Pueribacillus theae: one gene and its partner. The protein of the gene in region 2 interacts with the protein of the main gene of each other region in a pairwise test. Links are inferred from orthologs where the notes say so. Each region holds a gene or a part of one and is shown on either strand. Other genes may lie near its edges. The genes, in order: topA and DCC39_RS05285.

Region 1 (16,705 bases), on a different replicon or contig from region 2:
TGTTGAAAAAAATGGCCCGGCTGCAAAATGATACGTGGTTCAGTAGCTTTTTCAGTCTTCATATGACTCCTATTGTTAAATTCACTTCCTTCGGAAACAGCGGACGCAACGAAGTGATTTGAACGTAGAATGGCATTTTCAAAATGGGTCCGATCGCTACGTTGAACCGTTTCACGATTCGCTTCTAAAAAATTCGCCAGCCGCAAAAAGAGAGTTTTCGCATCATCATGATAGCGGCCAAGTTCGACAGTTGACCGTGAGTCTGCCAAATTCGCTGGAAGTGTAAAGCCTGCAATCGTTAAAAAGGACTGGATGAACCGCTCCATCATTGGCTCTCGGTCCTTAGCTCGGATCATTTCTTCAGCTTCAGACTGCCATTCTCGCAGTGCAGGAAGCATCTGATTGAATCGTTCTGTTCCGAGAATCGCCTCCCAATCTTCTTCAGTGAAATGTAAAAGAAATTGAACCGTTTCAAGAAGCTTTGTTTGTTCATTTTCTTTCTCAGGAAGATGCGAAGTGCCTATCCGCTTATCGGTAACATTGGATGCATTCACTTCTTCGTTTTCATCATTTGGTGTTCGATGTTCCGATTCCAAAGCATTTATCAATCGAAAAAATAGGTGTTTTGCATCATCGGAATAGTCGCTATGTTGAAGCGTTTGAATGATTGCGTTTAAGTTTGCTGGACTGTCCGGCGTTGAAAAACCAATTATTGATAAAAACGAATGGATTAGCGGTTCCATCATTGGCTCTTGGTCTTCAATTTGCATGATCTCTTCAGCTTCAGACTGCCATTCTGCTAGTTCAGGAAGCTTTTGCCTTAATGACTTTGATCCAAGCAACCCTTCCCACTCCTCTTCAGTAAAACCGATTAATGATTTTATCGCTTTTTTAAACTGATTTTGTTCACTATCGTTGCCAATCTGTAAATCATCAAAAAAAGATTTAGCTTTCTTCTCCATATTCATTTCTTTTTCAAGAAATAAGTGAAATGGCCGTTCACTGGTAAACGGTTGAGCAGCATCATTCATTGACCTGCTCTGCCCTTCAGGCCCTAGCTGCAGAAAGTATTCACCTATCCGATTCATTTCGTTCTCACCCCCTTTCAAGCAGGTGATGATTATTCTTCTGACATAAGTTGCTTCATAATATTGGAAGCTTTGTTCGGCTCCAGCTTTGCTAAAATTCTTCCACTCTCTTCTGGTTTAAACGTTTTGAACAACGTGATAACATCCTTATTTTCCATCTCGGAAATAATTAAAGCTGCGTCTTTTGGAGACATGGATAGAAGTAATTTCCCTGTGTCCTTTACACTCGTTTCATCACTTAACGTTTCTTCTTCCTCTGTTTGCAATTGTTTTTCAAGCTTTACAATGGTTTGCTTCGTTTCTACTAATTCGTTATCTTTGTCTTGTAGTTTTTGCTCTAACTTTTCAATTTCTTCTTCTTGCTGCCTAATTTTTTCCGTGAGGCGGGCTACCTCTTTTTCCAATGAAATGTCATTTTGATCCTTTTTCTCTTCATCAAAAAAAGTTGATACGATTGGAATATGGGAGCCGACAGTCTTAAACTGGTCAAAAATACTTTTTCCCATAAACGATAAAACAACACCGTATACAACAATTGCAAAAATCAATGGGATTAAAAAGACGAAAAAGAACCACTGAAGCTTGCTAAATCCCATGCCATTCACCTGGCTTTATTAAAGAAAGTTCATCCAATTGCTTACTTTCATCTTTTTTTAGTTGGTTTTTAAAATGGGCAAAATGTTTTTCCTTTAATCGGTTGTATTTTTTTACTTCAACTGATTTTTGGATAATCTTTTGGTGTTTGCCTTCCATTAAAAATTTAGCCCGATTTACGTTTAATTGTTCTTGGGTGATGCTTGTTTGTAATGTTTGCAAATGGTAGCTGTATTGCAGCAATGAATCTGCCATTACGCCAACTTGCATTTTTTGTTCATATTGTTTTTCTAAGTCTTCCTTTTTCTTTAATAGTTCGTATAAACGCCTTGCCGCTTTTTCAAATTGCTGCCTTGCATCGGCGTACTCGAGCTCAGAAAGATTTTTTTCCTTTTCTTTTATTGTCAGTACTTTATCAAGGCGAAAATGGAAAGCCATCTTCATTCTCCTTTGCAAAATTGCTTAATAAGCAATTGAATCGATTCTTCAATAGAGGCATGTTCATCAACTTCTTGTTTTAGAAAAGCAATCATTTTCTCTTTGGCTGCGATCGCTTCGTCTATTTTTTTGGATGTTCCGGTTTTATAAGCCCCGATATTAATTAAATCCTCTGCTTCACGGTAGGTAGAGAGCAAGTCCCTAAAGTGATGTGCAGCATAAAGATGATCGGAAGAAACGATATTTGGCATGACACGGCTGACACTCTCTAAAATATTAAGCGCTGGAAATTGCCCTTTATTTGCAAGCTGCCGATCAAGAATAAAATGGCCATCTAATATCCCTCTTACGGTATCAGCGATCGGCTCATTAAAATCATCACCGTCAACGAGGACAGTATAAATCGCAGTTATCGCGCCCAATTTATTCGTTCCGGAACGTTCAAGAAGTTTTGGAAGCAATGAAAAGACAGACGGGGTGTATCCCTTTGTTGTAGGAGGCTCCCCAATCGCTAAACCGATTTCCCGCTGCGCCATTGCAACCCTCGTGACGGAGTCCATCATTAACATGACACTCAAGCCTTGATCTCGAAAATATTCAGCAATCGCTGTCGCGGTCAATGCGCCTTTTATGCGCATTAATGCAGGTTGGTCAGAGGTTGCAGCGATCACAATCGACCGATTTAAGCCTTGTTCACCTAAGTCCTTCTCAACAAATTCCAGCACTTCACGGCCTCTCTCGCCAATAAGTGCAATCACGTTAACATCCGCATTGGAATTTCTTGCGATCATACCCAGCAATGTGCTTTTCCCGACCCCTGATCCGGCAAAAATCCCAATCCTTTGGCCTTTTCCTATCGTTAGCAAGCTATCGATGGCGCGCACTCCGATTTCGATCGGTTGTTGTACGCGGGGGCGAGATAATGGGTTTGGCGGCTCATTATCCGTTGGTACAGGAAACAATCCTCTCATCGGCTCACTTCCATCGAGAGGGTTCCCAATGCCATCCAGAACCGTTCCGATAAGTTCTAGCCCCGCTTTAATATGCAACGGTTTTCCGGTATCTTCAACTAATGTCCCCGGTGAAATATCCGTAACGTTCGTAAACGGCATTAACAAAACATATTCATCGCGAAATCCAACAACCTCCGCTTTCACGACTCTCTTCTTTCGCTTGCCAATGTGTAAAAAACAAACATTGCCAACTGATGTTTCAGGCCCTTTTGACTCAATCATCAATCCGACAACCCTTGTGACTTTCCCAAAACGTTTATACGGATCAACCTGTTCGATTGCATCAATCAATTTACTAAGCATTTTCTAATTCCTCTACGTATTCAATAAGCTGTCGTTTGATTTCTGAAAGCTGGCTGTCAATCGAAGCATTAATCGTTCCAAACGATGTTTCAATTAAGCATCCATTTTCATGTAATTCTTGATCAGGGTAAATGGACAGGTCTGTTGAATCGTTCAATACAGATAGCAGCTCTCTTTTTTGCCGAACCGTTCGTTCATATTTCGTTGGATGGACGATAATTCGGATGTTTTCATGTTCTTTTACTTCCTTTAATACGGTCTTAACTAAGCTTGTCCACTGTTCTGGTTGTTGTTTCAACGTTTCGCCAATTATTTTTTCTGTTATTTGAACGGCGATTTTGACGATTTCAGGTTCGGCTTCTTTTAATTTGTTCAAATAATCCTTTTTTGCTGCATCTACAAGCCGCTGGGCTTCCAAGACAGATTGGCGAATCGACTCTTCTCCGTCCATCCTGCCGTGATCATACCCTTCTTGGTAGCCTTGGAGTCTTGCTTCTTCAAGTGCTTCATTTATTTTATTTTGGAGCGCTTCTTCTTCTTTTTGTAATTGCTGCTTCTTTTTTTGAATCAATTTTTCTGTTTCATTCAGAAGTTTATCCGCTTCTTCTTTCGCTTCCGCAATCATTTCATTAGCTTTTTGCCCACGGAAATCTGTATTCAAATCTTCGTTATTTTCATTATGGCGTGTCTTTATCTGAACAGACCTTTTCAATGCAATCAATTTTGCGTTTTTATCTAAGTCTTCCGTTGTACATTTAATTAAGTTAACCAATGATGTCGTCACCTCCACCGCGTGCAATGACGATTTCTCCAGATTCCTCCAGTCTTCTAATAACAGCTACAATGCGCATTTGTGCTTCTTCTACATCCCTTAGCCGGACAGGGCCCATATATTCAAGCTCATCTTTGTATGTTTCAACCATACGCTGGGACATATTGCTGTAAATGATCTCTTTTACTTCTTCGCTAGCTGCTTTTAAAGACAGTAATAAATCCTCGTTTTCCACATCGCGAATGACGCGCTGAATGGCGCGGTTATCGAGCGTAACAATATCTTCGAATACGAACATTCGCTTCTTAATTTCTTCAGCCAATTCGGGATCTTGAATTTCCAACGCATCAAGAATCGTTTTCTCAGTTGCCCTGTCAACACTATTTAGCACCTCAACAACAGACTCGACTCCACCGGTCTGTGTGTAGTCCTGTGTAACAGTTGTAGACAGCTTCCGTTCAAGAATCTGTTCGACTTCGTTAATAATTTCAGGCGACGTCCGGTCCATCGTTGCCATTCTTTTCGCAATATCCGCTTGCATTTCTTGAGGCAAATCAGAAAGTATTTGCCCTGATACGCCTGGATCAAGATAGGAAAGGATAAGCGCTATTGTCTGCGGGTGTTCATGCTGGATAAAATTCAAAATTTGTGCCGGTTCCGCTTTCCGCGCAAAGTCGAAAGGACGGACTTGAAGCGTTTGGGTCAGCCGGTTGATAATATTCATGGCATCATTTTTGCCTAACGCTTTTTCAAGGACCATTTTCGCGTAAGCGATCCCCCCTTGGGAAATATAATCTTGCGCCAACGCAATTTGGTGGAACTGTTCCAGCACTTCCTCTTTTAATTGTGCATCCACCTTGCGGACGTTCGTAATTTCAAGTGTCATTTTCTCTATTTCTTCTTCGGTCAAATGTTTATACACTTGTGCCGAAACATCTGGTCCTAATGCAATAAGCAAAATAGCCGCTTTTTGTTTTCCGGTTAATTTTCTTGATTTAATAGCCATCTGCTCAACTCCTAATCTTCAGACAACCATGTTCTAAGAAGCTTCGCAAAATCTTCCGGCTTCTCTTTTGCCAGTTTCTCCAATTGTTTCAATCGTTTCCGTTCCCCTGTATTAAAATCTGTCTCAACTTCATCAATCTCTTCCTCCAGCAATGGAATAGCCTTTTCCTGCTCAATCTCTTGTTCTTCGATATCTTCTTCGTTTTTATTTTTACGGAATAATAAAAATGCAAGCACTCCGATAATAAGTAATAGAACAGCACCTACAATATACAACCAAACTGGTATTGTCCTCGTTTCTTCTGGCGTAAGATCAGGTTTTCCGTTGAATGGTTGGGCCGAGACAAAAATCTTGTCGGTAATATCCTCATCTTCCAGAGGCGTGTTTGTATTTTTCGAAATGGTCGTCTTTACGATCGTGCCTAAAATTTCCTCGATATTATTGATCGTTTGCGGGCTTAATGATTGAGGTTCGTTAGGCTCAGGCGGTTCAACCATGACTTGAATGCCTAAATCCTGTATTTTATAAGGACTTTCCACAATTTCTTTGCGAATCCGGTTAAATTCATTGTTTACGCGTTCTTCATCACGTTCATAATCTCCAGACTGGCCATTTGCCAAAGCGGGATACTCTGGAATGTCAGTCTCTCCCGTTCCTGCCACCCCTTCTGCTTGATTGGCATCGCCGGTAAAAGATTCTCTTATCCGTTCAACACTCACTTTAAGGCCTTCCATATTTTCGGGATCAACCGGCTCCACGAGGTTTTCTTCTCTGTTTTCTTGTGTGAAATCGATATCTGCCGTTACAGACGTAACGACTTTTCCTTGGCCAATCAAAGTAGTAAGCATTTGCTGCACTTGCCGCTGCAAATCACGTTCGATATCTTGCTTAATCTTTCTCTGCTGTTCATACAGCGTAAAGCCACTGCTATCCGCATCAGTATTCGAATCATAGTAGTTAAAATACTGGTCCATAATCGCGATATTTTCTTCAGGTAGGTTAGGGACACTTTTGGATACAAGGTTATAAAGGGCATTAATTTCTTTTTGGTTTAATTCTTTTGTTAAATGTAAGACGACGGATGCTGAAGATGTCTGTTCTTCTTGGGAAACCCAAATCGATTCGCCAGGAAGATTTATCATGACGCTGGCATCTTTCACCCCATCAATGTTTTTGATTAAATTTTCTAATTCTGTTTGCATTGCCCCACGTTCCAGAACATTAAATTCGCTATCCGTCATGCCAAAACCAGCATTTTCACTAAAAAATGAATAGTCGATTTTGCCGCTTTTTGGAATTCCTTCAGCTGCAAGTTCAACCTTTAAGCTATTTACTGATTTCTCAGGAACTGAAATGGTTGTTCCATTATTTGAAACGACAGAAGGTATACCGCGGCTGTCTAAACTTTCTTTTATTTGCCCGGCTTCTTCCGATGATAGATTAGAGTATAACGGCGCGTAATCAGGCCTCGAATTAAAAAAAATGATCGTAATCATTAAAGCTAAAACAACGATCGAACTCCCTATCGCTATTATTTTTTGCAATGGGGTTCGCTCTGACCAAAACCCGCGTATTCTTTCTATTAAGCGTATAACTTTTTCTTTCATTTTTTCCCCCGGCTGTGAACATGTTAAGGCAGACATCAAATGCCAAAGCTATACAAGTAGAGTTATAGAGAATGTTCAAAACCCCCATGTCTGATTAGACACCGCAATAAATGAAAATGGGGTTTTGAACACACGCTTATAGCGGCATCCTCATAATTTCTTGGTAAGCTTCAATTGCTTTGTTTCTAATTTCAAGTGCCACTTGCATCGAGACAGATGCTTTTTCCGCCGTAATCATCACGTCATGCAGATTTACCGCTTTGTTTTCGATTAGTTTCTTTGTTTCTTTGTCTGAAGCGGCTTGTGCATCATTCACTTTATTCATTGCATTTGAAAGCATTTGTGAAAATTGTTGCTGGACATCGAATGGCGTTTTTTTAACTTCTATGTTGGCAATTGGTTTTTGGTTGAAGATCAATGGTGTTATTCCGAACTTTTCCATTCTCTACACTCCTTATTTCCCAATCTCAAGCGCTTTTACCAACATCCCTTTTGAAGCATTAAGAGCAGTGATATTTGCTTCATACGAACGAGAAGCGCTCATGATATCGACCATTTCTTTTAATGGATCGACATTTGGAAGGCGCACATATCCGTTTTCGTCTGCATCGGGATGCTCTGGTTGGTACAATGTTTTAAATGGCGTTTGATCATCTACAATGCCGGCGGCCTTCACTCCGTTTCCTATTGTTGAGTTTTTATTATGTATAGCCTGGCGCAAAAAATGGGTAAATTGACTTTCATTCGTTTTTAACGCGACCATTTTTCGGCGATACGGCAGCCATTCCCCGTTGACAAACCTCCCTCTTGTAGTGTCCGCATTCGCGATGTTGGAAGAAGCAATATCCATGCGAAGCCGTTGTACTGTTAACCCAGACGCCGAAGTGTTCATGCTATGAAAAATAGACACTGCTATTTCCCTCCCTTAGCGACATTTTTCAACGAAGAAAATTTACCATTTATTCGTTCAATTAATGCATTGTAATAGATTTGATTTTCAGCGAGCAGCGACATTTCTCTATCAATGTCAACATTGTTGCCATTGTTGTTCATTATCGATTTGTTTTTTGTTGCAACAGTGTATCCGCTGTTTTGTTGGGTGGCAGCGAAATTAAAATGCCGATTATCCGTTCTTTTCGCCTGCAATCCAATTGCCTTTGACAGTTCATCTTTAAAAATAACTTCCTTTGCTTTGTAATGCGGCGTGTCGGCATTTGCGATGTTTTGGGATATTACGTTTTGGCGTACTGATGAAGCGTGGAGCCTTCGTTCCAATGCGGATAATGTCGAATCTGAAAATAGGTCCATCTCACTACAAGTCCTTTCTCGAAAAAAATATTACAAATTAATAACACAAACTCGGCCCATTAACCTATTAAAATTAAAAAAAAAGAAATTTCACATGATCAATGTCACAGTATGACTTATTATACATAAATTCCACATAAAAAAGACATAGGTATTTAAGTCTATTTTTCCAATTATGTCAGATTTTGTCAATTTTTTCACAAAAAAGACACTTTACGATGTAAAGTGTCTTTAAACATGATATGTTTTTATGTTTGTTTATTCGGAACGAAGTTTATCTAATTCAACTAAAAATTTATTGTTTAAAACTTTAATATATGTTCCTTTCATTCCAAGAGATCTCGATTCGATTACACCGGCACTTTCTAGTTTCCTGAGCGCATTTACAATAACAGAACGGGTGATACCGACTCTGTCCGCAATTTTACTTGCAACAAGCAAACCTTCTTTGCCGTCTAATTCTTCAAAAATATGTTCAATAGCTTCTAACTCACTGTAAGATAAAGAACTAATTGCCATTTGAACAACCGCTTTGTTCCGAGCTTCTTCTTCGATTTCTTCAGCTTTTTCGTGAAGGATTTCCATACCTACTACAGTCGCTCCGTATTCAGCAAGTACAAGCTCTTCCTCTGAAAACTCTTTTTCAAATCTTGATAAAATAAGTGTTCCCAATCTTTCTCCGCCCCCAACAATCGGAACAATTGTTGTCAAGCCGGATTTGAAAAGTTCCTTATTATCATCCGGAAAAGCTGTAAGCTCATGATTAATATCCAAATTCGCTGAGGTTACATTGATTGTAAAGAGCTTCTCCGTATACTCAGCCGGAAATTGTTTTTCATCTAAAATCTTTTGCATTTTTTCATTTTGGATTTCTTGGTTCACAGCAATTCCTAAAAGTTTCCCTCTCCGGCTAAGGACGTAAACATTTGCATCAATCACTTCCTTGAGTGTTTCTGCCATTTCTCTAAAGTTTACTGGACCTGCAACTTTTTGTAACATTGAATTAATTTTTCTTGACTTTTCTAAAAGACTCATCTTTTTCCTCCTAATTATAAAATAAATTGACTCAAATCTTTGTTTTTTACGATTGATGATAGTTTTTCTTCCACATACTCAGGTGTGATAACAATTTTCTCCAAGTTAATGTCCGGTGCTTCAAACGAAAGATCCTCAAGTAAACGTTCTAAAATCGTATGCAGCCTTCTGGCTCCAATATTATCCGTTTCTTGATTCACCTCAAAAGCTAAAGAAGCGATTCTTTGAATAGCTTCGTCAGAAAATTCAATTTCTATACCTTCAGTAGCCAATAATGCTGAATATTGTTTAATTAACGCATTATCTGGCTCAGTTAAAATTTGAACGAAATTCTCCACACTTAATTTTTCAAGCTCAACGCGGATCGGAAAACGGCCTTGCAATTCAGGAATAAGATCTGATGGTTTCGCGATATGAAACGCACCTGCGGAAATAAATAAAATATGATCAGTCTTTATCGGGCCATATTTTGTCATCACTGTTGAACCTTCGACAATTGGCAATATATCACGCTGAACCCCTTCTCTTGAAACGTCAGCAGACTGTTGGCTTTTTCCTGCAATTTTGTCAATTTCATCGATAAAGATAATCCCTGAGTTTTCCGCCCTTGAAACAGCTTCTTGGGAAACTTCATCCATGTCGATAAGCTTTGCAGCTTCATCCTGAATCAAAAGTTTCCTTGCTTCTGAAACCGGAAGTTTTCTCTTTTTTGTTTTTTTAGGGATAATTTGGCTAAAGAGGTCTTGCATATTGACTCCCATTTGCTCCATTCCGGCTCCCTGGAATAAATCCACCATTTGATTGGCCTGTTCAGTAACTTCTACTGTAATGATTCGATCTTCCAGTTCCCCAAGTGCCAACTGGTGGGCAATTTGTCTTTTGCGCTGATGGATGCTTTGCTCTTCTGAGCTGTCTTGCACATCTTCTTGGTTCGAACCATTTCCGCCAAAGAACATTTCTAGTGGATTTTTGTATTGTGATGATTGCTTCCTTTTCGAGGGCACAAGCAGGTCAACAATTCTTTTATCGGCATTTTCTCTCGCTTTGTCCTTCACTTGATTCATTTTTTCTTCTTTAATTAACCGGACGGAAATTTCAACTAAGTCTCTTACCATAGACTCAACGTCTCTTCCAACGTAGCCTACCTCGGTGAATTTCGTCGCTTCCACCTTTACGAATGGTGCATTAACAAGCTTGGCAAGCCTTCGGGCAATTTCCGTTTTTCCGACACCAGTCGGACCGATCATTAAAATATTTTTAGGCACAATTTCATCCTTCAACTGATCATCAAGCAAATTTCGCCTGTAACGATTCCTTAACGCAACAGCCACCGCTTTTTTCGCTTGTTTTTGTCCAACGATATACTGATCAAGCTTATCAACAATCTCTCTAGGTGTTAAGTGGGCATTCATTCGAAACCCTCCATTCAAATTAAGAAGTTGTTACATGCTCCCTTTGAAAAGAAACATTTAAAGTTCCTCAATAATGATTTGATCATTTGTATAGACACAAATTTCGCCGGCGATTTTAAGTGCGGCTTCGGCAATTTCTTTCGCGGAGAGCCCGCTGGCATGTTCTTTTAACGCTTTTCCTGCAGCAAGCGCATAATTGCCTCCAGAACCAATCGCAAGGATACCGTCGTCGGGCTCAATCACTTCCCCTGTGCCAGAAATAAGCAGCATATTCGATTCATTCATTACAATCAGCATGGCTTCTAGTTTTCTAAGTACCTTATCACTACGCCATTCCTTCGCTAGTTCGACTGCTGAACGCAGTAAATTCCCGTTATATTCTTCCAGCTTGCCTTCAAATTTTTCAAAGAGTGTGAATGCGTCGGCAACAGAGCCCGCAAATCCGGCGATTACTTTTCCGTTATGAAGCCTGCGTACTTTTTTTGCCGTATGTTTCATGACGACAGCATTTCCAAATGTAACCTGGCCATCGCCTGACATTGCCGACGAACCATTATGCTGTATAGCAAAAATTGTCGTTGCATGAAAAGACTCGTTCAACATTATCCCTCCATTCAAAAGAGAATTTCCTTGCCAATATTAGAGTTATGCGCGGGGATGATGATTCAAATACGTGTTTCTTAAACTTTCTTTCGTTACATGTGTATAAATCTGTGTAGTGGATAATTGGGCATGGCCCAATAATTCCTGTACAGAACGGAGATCGGCGCCTTGATTAAGCATATGTGTTGCGAACGTATGCCGAATTGCATGAGGGCTAATATTTTTATGCAAGCTCGCCTGCTCGACAATTTTGTTCAAGATTGTCCGCACACTTCTGTCCGAAAGCCTCGTTCCTCTATAGTTAAGAAACAAAGCATCTGTTTCTTCTGAACTTTTACCGGCTAGCTTTTTTCTGCCATCTTGAATGTATCTTTCCAATGCATCCATTGCATACGAGCCAATTGGGACATATCGTTCCTTACGGCCTTTTCCGTACACAAGCAACATACCCAGCGAAAAATCAATGTCTGTTTGATTTAATGAACAGCATTCACTAACCCTTATCCCAGTTGCATAAAGCAGTTCCAATATCGCTTGATTCCGTTGACCAAGAGGTGTTGTGATATCTAAAACGCCAAACAAAGCGGCTACCTCTTCTTCGTATAAAAAATTCGGTAGCCGGTGCTCTTTTTTCGGTAAGGAAGCCGCTTGAAATGGATTGTGGCTTACAATTTCTTCCCTTAGTAAAAAACGATAAAAACTTCGTAATGAAGAAATCATTCTTGCAACCGTATTTCGTGCAAGACCTCTATCGTGCAATTCCGTTAAAAACAATCGTACATCAGCGTAATTTACAGACGAAAAGTCTTCAATTCCTTCTTTTTCTAAAAAAAGAGTGAATTTAGCAAGATCTCGTTTGTAATTCGCAATTGTATACATTGAATAATTTTTTTCTAATTCAAGATACGACAAAAACGACTGCAAGCTACCTGTTTGCATACATTCACCTCAAAAAGCTATTAAATCGTAACATATAACTATGCTGAATACAAGGGACTGTCACAATTTAGACACAAAATTCTGAATTGTTTTCAATGCTCGTTCAGCGATTTTTTTATTTCTTTCCTGCTTATTTTTCACTTGACCTAATGGGGTAAATAATCCAAAGTTAATATTCATCGGTTGGAAATTGTTCGGATTTGCCGACGTAATATAATGGGCCAAACTTCCAAGCGCTGTTTCTTCAGGAAAAACGAGCGGTTTTTCACCTTTTGCTAATTTTGCAGCATTGATGCCTGCGATCAAGCCAGATGCCGCTGACTCCACATAACCTTCTACCCCCGTCATTTGCCCGGCAAAAAACAAGTCTTCGCGCTGAATGTATTGATAAGTCGATTTTAACAATTTTGGCGAATTAATAAAAGTATTCCGATGCATGACGCCATAACGGACAATTTCAGCGTTTTCCAATCCTGGAATCATCTGAATCACTTCTTTTTGCGGGCCCCATTTCAAATGTGTCTGAAACCCGACAATATTATAAAGCGTTGCCGAACTATTGTCCTGCCTTAACTGAACGACAGCGAAAGGCCGCTTATTCGTTTTCGGATCTTCAAGGCCGACAGGTTTCATCGGGCCAAATAGGAGTGTTTTTTTACCTCTCTTCGCAAGGACTTCGATTGGCATACAGCTTTCAAAAAATATTTCTTTCTCAAACTCACGCAAAGGAACCGTTTCACTTGAAACAAGGACATCATAAAAATGGTTAAATTCTTCTTCTGTCATCGGGCAATTCACATAAGCGGCCTCACCTTTATCATAGCGCGATTTTAAATATACCTTTTTAAAGTCAATGCTGTCCGCTTCGATAATCGGTGCTGCTGCATCATAGAAGTACAAGTATTCCTCTCCGGTTAAACGTTTAAGTTGCTGCGACAGCGTTTGAGATGTCAACGGCCCGGTAGCTATGATTGTTGGGCTATCAGGAATACTCGTAACTTCTTCATGAGAAACCGTGACGTTTTCATGATTTTTCACTTTTTCCGTTACCAAAGCAGCGAACTCGTGGCGATCAACTGCAAGTGCCCCTCCTGCCGGAACCGAGCACTTGTCAGCGGAAGAAACGATAACTGAATCGAGCTTACGCATTTCTTCCTTAAGGACACCGACAGCATTCGTTAAACTATTCGCCCGCAATGAATTGCTGCAGACAAGTTCAGCAAATTGATCCGTATGATGTGCGGGCGTTTGTTTTTGTGGACGCATCTCGTATAAGTTCACTTTTATGCCGCGCTTTGCGAGCTGCCAAGCAGCTTCGCTTCCAGCAAGACCAGCGCCGATAACATTTACTTCAGCTATTGTCATGACGAGACAACTCCTTTTCTACCCCTCTTCTGCATAATCACATGATGAACATACGACTTGTGTTTTCTTTTTTGTCTTTTTTTCAACAAGCATGCCGTTGCATTTCGGGCATTTTCGATTAATTGGTTTGTCCCATGAAAGAAATTCGCATTCAGGGTACCTGTCACACCCGTAAAAAATCCGGCCCTTTTTACTTTTTCTCTCAACGATATTGCCTTTTTGACAGCTTGGGCATTTTACGCCGATATCTTTTAAGATTGGCTTTGTATTTCTGCACTCGGGAAAATTGGAACAAGCCATAAATTTACCGAAACGGCCGATTTTGATCACCATTTCATGGCCGCATTTCTCACAATTTTCTCCGGCGGGTTCATCTTTTATTTCTACTTCCTTCATTTGTTCTTCGGCTTTTTTCAAGCTTTTTTCGAAGCCCTCATAAAAGTCATCGATGATTTTTATCCAATTCTGCTTCCCTTCTTCAATGGCGTCTAGATCGTTTTCCATTTTCGCCGTAAAATCAACATCTACGATTTCGCTGAAAAATTCTGTAATGAGCTCAAGCACAATTGTTCCGAGTTCCGTTGGGACAAATTTGCGTTCTTCAAGCTTCACGTAGCCACGTTTTTGGATGGTATCAAGGGTTGGCGCATACGTTGATGGGCGCCCAATGCCTAATTCTTCCATCGTTTTTACAAGGCGTGCTTCCGTATAGCGCGGCGGCGGCTGGGTAAAGTGTTGGCTTGGTTCGATGCTTTCGGCCTTTACTTCACTATTTTCTTTTAAATCAGGAAGAAGTGCATTTTCTTCCGCTTTGTTATCGTCTGTCCCTTCAACATAAACTTTCATAAACCCCGGAAATTTAATCGCTGAACCAGTTGCACGAAAGACAACACCATTATTGTTTAAATCAACGCTCATCGTATCCATGACAGCAGGGGCCATTTGGCTTGCAACAAGGCGTTCCCAAATCAGTTTATAAAGGCGGTAATGGTCTCTGCTTAAATACTTTTTCATCTCTTTCGGTTCTCTGAAAGAAGATGTTGGACGGATCGCTTCATGGGCGTCCTGTGTATTTTTTGTTTGCTTCGCCGTTCTTTTTTTGTTTGGCAAATAATTTTTGCCGAAGTTTTGTTCAATATATTTTTGTGTCTCTTCTACTGCTGTATCAGATATTCTTGTTGAATCTGTACGCATATACGTGATTAAACCAATGGTTTCTTTGCCTATTTCAATTCCTTCATATAATTGCTGTGCAATCATCATCGTTTTTCTCGCACGAAAATTCAACTTTCTCGCAGCTTCCTGCTGCAAGGATGATGTTGTGAAAGGCAAGGCCGGGTTTCGCCTTCTCTCTTTCTTTTGGACAGATGCAACGGTAAATGTATCACCTTTTATTTGTCCGAGAATTTGATTTACTTCTTGTTCGTTTTTCAATTCCATCTTTTTGTTGTCTTTTCCATAAAAGAAAGCCTCAAACGTCTCTCCTTTTTCGTTGAAGAGCGACTTAATTTTCCAATATTCTTCCGGTTTGAATTGCTGAATTTCTTGTTCACGCTCAACAATTAAACGCAGTGCAACAGATTGAACTCTTCCTGCACTTAGTCCCTTTTTAACTTTCTTCCATAGAATAGGGCTTATTTTATAGCCTACCAGCCTGTCAAGTATTCTCCGCGCTTGCTGTGCATCAACAAGATGCATATTAATTGGGCGCGGATGTTTAAACGCGTCTTTAATGGCGTCCTTTGTAATTTCGTTGAATACGACCCGGCAATCCGAATCTTGATCAATGTTTAAGCTGTGGGCTAAATGCCATGCAATGGCTTCGCCTTCACGGTCAGGGTCAGCTGCAAGATAAACTTTTTTAACTTTCTTTGCAGCATCCTTTAATTCTTTTAAAATCGGGCCTTTCCCACGAATTGTAATGTATTTAGGTTGAAAGTGTTGTTCGACATCAACACCGATTTGACTTCTTGGCAAATCACGTACATGTCCCATTGATGCTTTGACTTCATATTTTTTTCCTAAATATTTTTTTATCGTTTTCGCTTTTGCGGGAGACTCAACGATTACTAAGTAATCTTCCATGCTAAAGCTTCTCCCCCCTCACAGGAATTTTAAAATCTTCCCTATTATTAAATACTCGTTCATCTTTTGTCAAATAGTCCGTACTAATTTTTTTCAATAAAGAGCTCATTTTCAATATCTTGTGAACATAATACCATTTTTGCTCCTTGTTGAATTAAGTTGTTCGTTCCCTTACTATTTGGGTTTAATACGGAACCTGGAATCGCAAATACTTCCCTTCCTTGTTCAAGCGCTTGATCCGCTGTAATGAGTGATCCGCTTTTTTCTTTCGCCTCTACGACAAGCGTTCCTCTTGTAAGGCCGCTGATGATTCGATTGCGGAGTGGGAACTGCCATTTAGCCGGAGGTTGCAACGGCAAAAATTCTGATAGCAACAACCCGTTATTCGCTATCGTTTCCGCAAGCTTTTTATGTTCTTTTGGATAAATGGATTGAAGGCCTGAACCTAAAACTGCAATCGTGCTTCCGTTTTCATTCAATGCAAGCTGGTGGCTAAGTGCGTCAATGCCATACGCAAGGCCACTAACGATGCACCAATCATTTCTAATTAAAGGGTACAGGATTTGTTTCATAATAGGGAGGGCTTGTTTTGTAGGATATCTTGTCCCGACAACTGCGAGAGATTTTTCTTTGTGAAGCAAGGAGAGATCGCCTTTGTAAAATAGAATCCAAGGGGGGTCAAAAATATGTCTGAGCTGGTGAGGATATTCTTTGTCAAGGCGGGTAATAAATTGAAAGGAGCCGTGTTCAGTGCGGAATAGTTCATCAATTGATTTGTTAAGATCTTGATGGAAAACGTCAGCTTGCTTTTCGTTCATTTGATAATAAAATTTAAGATCATTTTTCGACATATTGTAAACTTCTTTAAATGTTGGATCATGGGCAAACATTTTGTCGATTGTTTTTAGCCCCATTCCCCTACAGCTGTATATATGCAACAAGCGCATTTTTCTTTCAGTAAACAGATGCAAATCGCTTCATCCCCTCATTTCATCATTCTTCGCTTTTTCTAGATTTAACAAAACGCTGACGCGTCATTGTTCGGAGGCCAATTTGTGAAAGAGCATATTTCTTTTAAAAAAATAGCCCCTGTGAAGGAGCTATTCTAGTTGCCGCCGCAATTAAGCTTTATGGGTA
Region 2 (2,871 bases):
TTTAAAAATGTAACGATTGGTTTTCTCTTTTCGCCTATGAGCCCGATCAGTTCAGCAGTTAGTTGGAGTATCAGCAACAGCAAGCTAATCATCAGCAGGGAACCCCAAAGTGTTGAAGCTGAAAAGACAAGTGCTGAAATTCCAAAGAAAATGCTGACGCCATAAATTATAAAAACAGTCGTTTTGTGGCTAAAGCCCATGTCGATTAACCGGTGGTGAAGATGCCGCCTGTCAGGACTTGAAATTTTTTGTTTGTTTAAAAGCCTGCGGATAATGGCAAAGAATGTATCGAAAATCGGAACAGCCAATATGATCACAGGGATGATTAAGCTAAATAGCGTAACGCTTTTGAAAAGGCCGAGTATGGAAATAATCGAAATGGAATATCCAAGAAATAACGCCCCTGTGTCTCCCATGAATATTTCCGCCGGATGAAAATTGAAAAATAAAAAACCGATGGTTGCCCCGAGAAAAATGATCGATAATCCGAGTGCGACGAATTGGCTGTCAATCACCGCCATAATGGAAAAGAACGTTAATGCAATCGTAGAAACCCCGGCTGAAAGGCCATCCAATCCATCGATTAAATTCATGGCATTTGTAATGCCGACAATCCATAAAATAGTAATGGCATAGCTAAAGACGCCGAATTCGACTTTTCCGTAAAACGGAATTGTAACAAAGTCAACGAGGAGCCCTGAAGAGACGACAATGCAAGCGGCGATAATTTGGCCAAGTAATTTTGCTTTCGGTGACAACGTGAATTTATCATCCAAGATCCCGACGATGGTGATAATGATTGCCCCAATAATAATTTTTGGCATGTAGGGTGAATAGGGTGCCGGTGTCAAATAAAGATAACCTGCTGCAACGCCTATGACAATCGCAAGTCCGCCGAGCCGAGGCTTTGAATTCATATGGATCTTTCGATTTTCTGGTTTATCTACAATATTATATCGAAGTGCAATTTTTTTAACGAAAGGTGTTGCAATAATTGTAACAAGAAGTGAAATGAAAAAAGCGATAAAATAATGGTATGTATCGAGCAATCGATCACCCCTTTTCAAGCAGCATATCACACTTATCATAACAGATTATTTAAAAATGAAAAGAATTATCGAATGTTTCCTATAAAAATTGTCGAATTTTTAACGGCTTCCTCTTAGTTTGCCTTTCGAGTTATAATTTATTTATTTCCTTTTCCAAATACTCGACATCCCCAGAGCCAATTTCTGCTTCTCCATTTGTTAAGTTTGTGATCCATTCAGCAAATGTTTCTTGATTTCCACTTTCCACATAGATGTCCATCTCCACATGTTCGAAATAGCGGATTTCTTTTTTTTCGTATGGTGAGTTGTGCAGTTCATTTTCAATTTTTCCAAGGTACGAGTAGTCAAAAGCCGTATGCATGATTTGCATAAGCACTCTTTTTACGACGCCGACAGTACGAATCACTTCTGAAGCGGCGGATCCGTATGCGCGAATAAGGCCTCCAGTTCCTAGTTTAATTCCACCGAAATAGCGGGTGACGACAACAACGGTATCTTTTAAGCCGCGTTTCTTTAGAACCTCTAATATGGGTATTCCTGCGGTACCGTTCGGTTCCCCGTCATCGTTTGCCTTTTGGATTTCATTGTTTTCACCGATCAGATAAGCGGAACAATTATGTGTTGCGTCATAATGTTTTTTCTTGATGGATTGAATGAAAGCCTGTGCCTCTTCTTCCGATTCGGCTCGGCCAATATATGCAATAAATCTTGACTTTTGTATGTAGATCTCGTGTGTCCCCGGTTGTTTTACGGTATAATAAGAAGATAGCATCAACAATCCCCCAAGCAATCGTTAAAAAATCTACTGCTATTATAACGCGGCAGTGACGAAATTCCTATTCATAGGCAATTTGTAATCGAAAAACAATCGGATTGTAAAGTTAAATAGGAAGGAAGATTCTAGTCCTTTTTGGTCAATATTTGTAAAGTGGGGGTGGAGGAATCGAAATGAATTCAAAAAAAATATCGAGTAAGCTACTTGACCAAATTTTGGATGAAACGATCTACAAAGTTTCAGAAAGCAAAAATGAAGTATTTGAGATCGGAGAACTTTCTCGTAAAGAGTTTGAACGTTTATTAAAAAAACTTGAGAATATCAAGATAGATGTGGCAAAAGTCATTGATGAACGAGATCTGCTTGAAGAAAAAACAAGGCTTGCGAGAAACCGCCTCGCCAAAGTTAGCCATAATTTCAATAAATACACGGAAGAGGATGTTAAGCAAGTCTATGAAACTGCGAATGATTTGCAAATTAAGTTGAACGTTTTAAGGGAAAGAGAGATTCAGCTGCGTGAGAGGCGTGATGAGCTTGAGCGCCGCCTTCTTCAAGTGAAAGAAACCATTTCAAAAGCAGAAAATTTGACAAGGCATATTTCTGTCGTTTTGAACTATTTAAGCGGTGATTTAAAAAGAATGGGCGAACTGATTGAAGATGCCAATCGAAGGCAAACACTCGGGCTGCGAATTATCGAAGCCCAGGAAGAAGAGAGAAGGCGCCTGTCACGAGAAATTCACGACGGCCCTGCGCAGATGCTTGCGAACATGCTGTTACGGTCGGAATTAATTGAAAAAAAGATTCAATATAAAGGAACTGATGCGGCCATTGCCGAATTTAGAGAATTACGCCAGCTTGTACGAAATTCACTTCAAGAAGTTAGAAGAATTATTTACGATCTTCGTCCAATGGCGCTAGACGACTTTGGGCTCATTCCAACGTTAAAAAAATATATAAATACTGTCAGTGAAAATTTCGGAACGGAGGTTACGATCCAAATTATTGGGCAAGAGAAGCGGTTGGCTTCCAATTTGGAAATTGCACTGT

What was found.
Region 1: the proteins of DCC39_RS05285 (region 2) and topA interact in binary tests that used the Escherichia coli proteins (3 or more experiments, as listed by UniProt). The link is inferred for Pueribacillus theae from one-to-one orthologs.

The regions. Positions count from the first base shown.
Region 1 is NZ_QCZG01000001.1:184,156-200,860, reverse strand. What follows is about bases 13,036-16,030. They hold topA (type I DNA topoisomerase), read right to left. Parts: upstream 15,569-16,030; coding sequence 13,502-15,568; downstream 13,036-13,501. Other genes in these bases: dprA (DNA-processing protein DprA), read right to left, coding at 15,652-16,030; trmFO (FADH(2)-oxidizing methylenetetrahydrofolate--tRNA-(uracil(54)-C(5))-methyltransferase TrmFO), read right to left, coding at 13,036-13,483. Outside these bases: DCC39_RS01040 (flagellar hook-length control protein FliK), read right to left, coding at 1-1,088; DCC39_RS01035 (MotE family protein), read right to left, coding at 1,121-1,684; flagellar export protein FliJ, read right to left, coding at 1,674-2,120; flagellar protein export ATPase FliI, read right to left, coding at 2,123-3,436; flagellar assembly protein FliH, read right to left, coding at 3,429-4,208; flagellar motor switch protein FliG, read right to left, coding at 4,201-5,214; flagellar basal-body MS-ring/collar protein FliF, read right to left, coding at 5,226-6,821; flagellar hook-basal body complex protein FliE, read right to left, coding at 6,958-7,263; flagellar basal body rod protein FlgC, read right to left, coding at 7,276-7,731; flagellar basal body rod protein FlgB, read right to left, coding at 7,734-8,129; GTP-sensing pleiotropic transcriptional regulator CodY, read right to left, coding at 8,388-9,164; hslU (HslU--HslV peptidase ATPase subunit), read right to left, coding at 9,179-10,576; ATP-dependent protease subunit HslV, read right to left, coding at 10,634-11,179; tyrosine recombinase XerC, read right to left, coding at 11,222-12,118; more of trmFO, read right to left, coding at 12,179-13,035; more of dprA, read right to left, coding at 16,031-16,482; sucD (succinate--CoA ligase subunit alpha), read right to left, coding at 16,690-16,705. UniProt on the Escherichia coli protein: Releases the supercoiling and torsional tension of DNA, which is introduced during the DNA replication and transcription, by transiently cleaving and rejoining one strand of the DNA duplex.
Region 2 is NZ_QCZG01000007.1:89,536-92,406, reverse strand. It holds DCC39_RS05285 (YigZ family protein), read right to left. Parts: upstream 1,822-2,871; coding sequence 1,180-1,821; downstream 1-1,179. Other genes in the region: DCC39_RS05280 (sensor histidine kinase), read left to right, coding at 1,998-2,871; DCC39_RS05290 (glycosyltransferase family 4 protein), read right to left, coding at 1-1,049.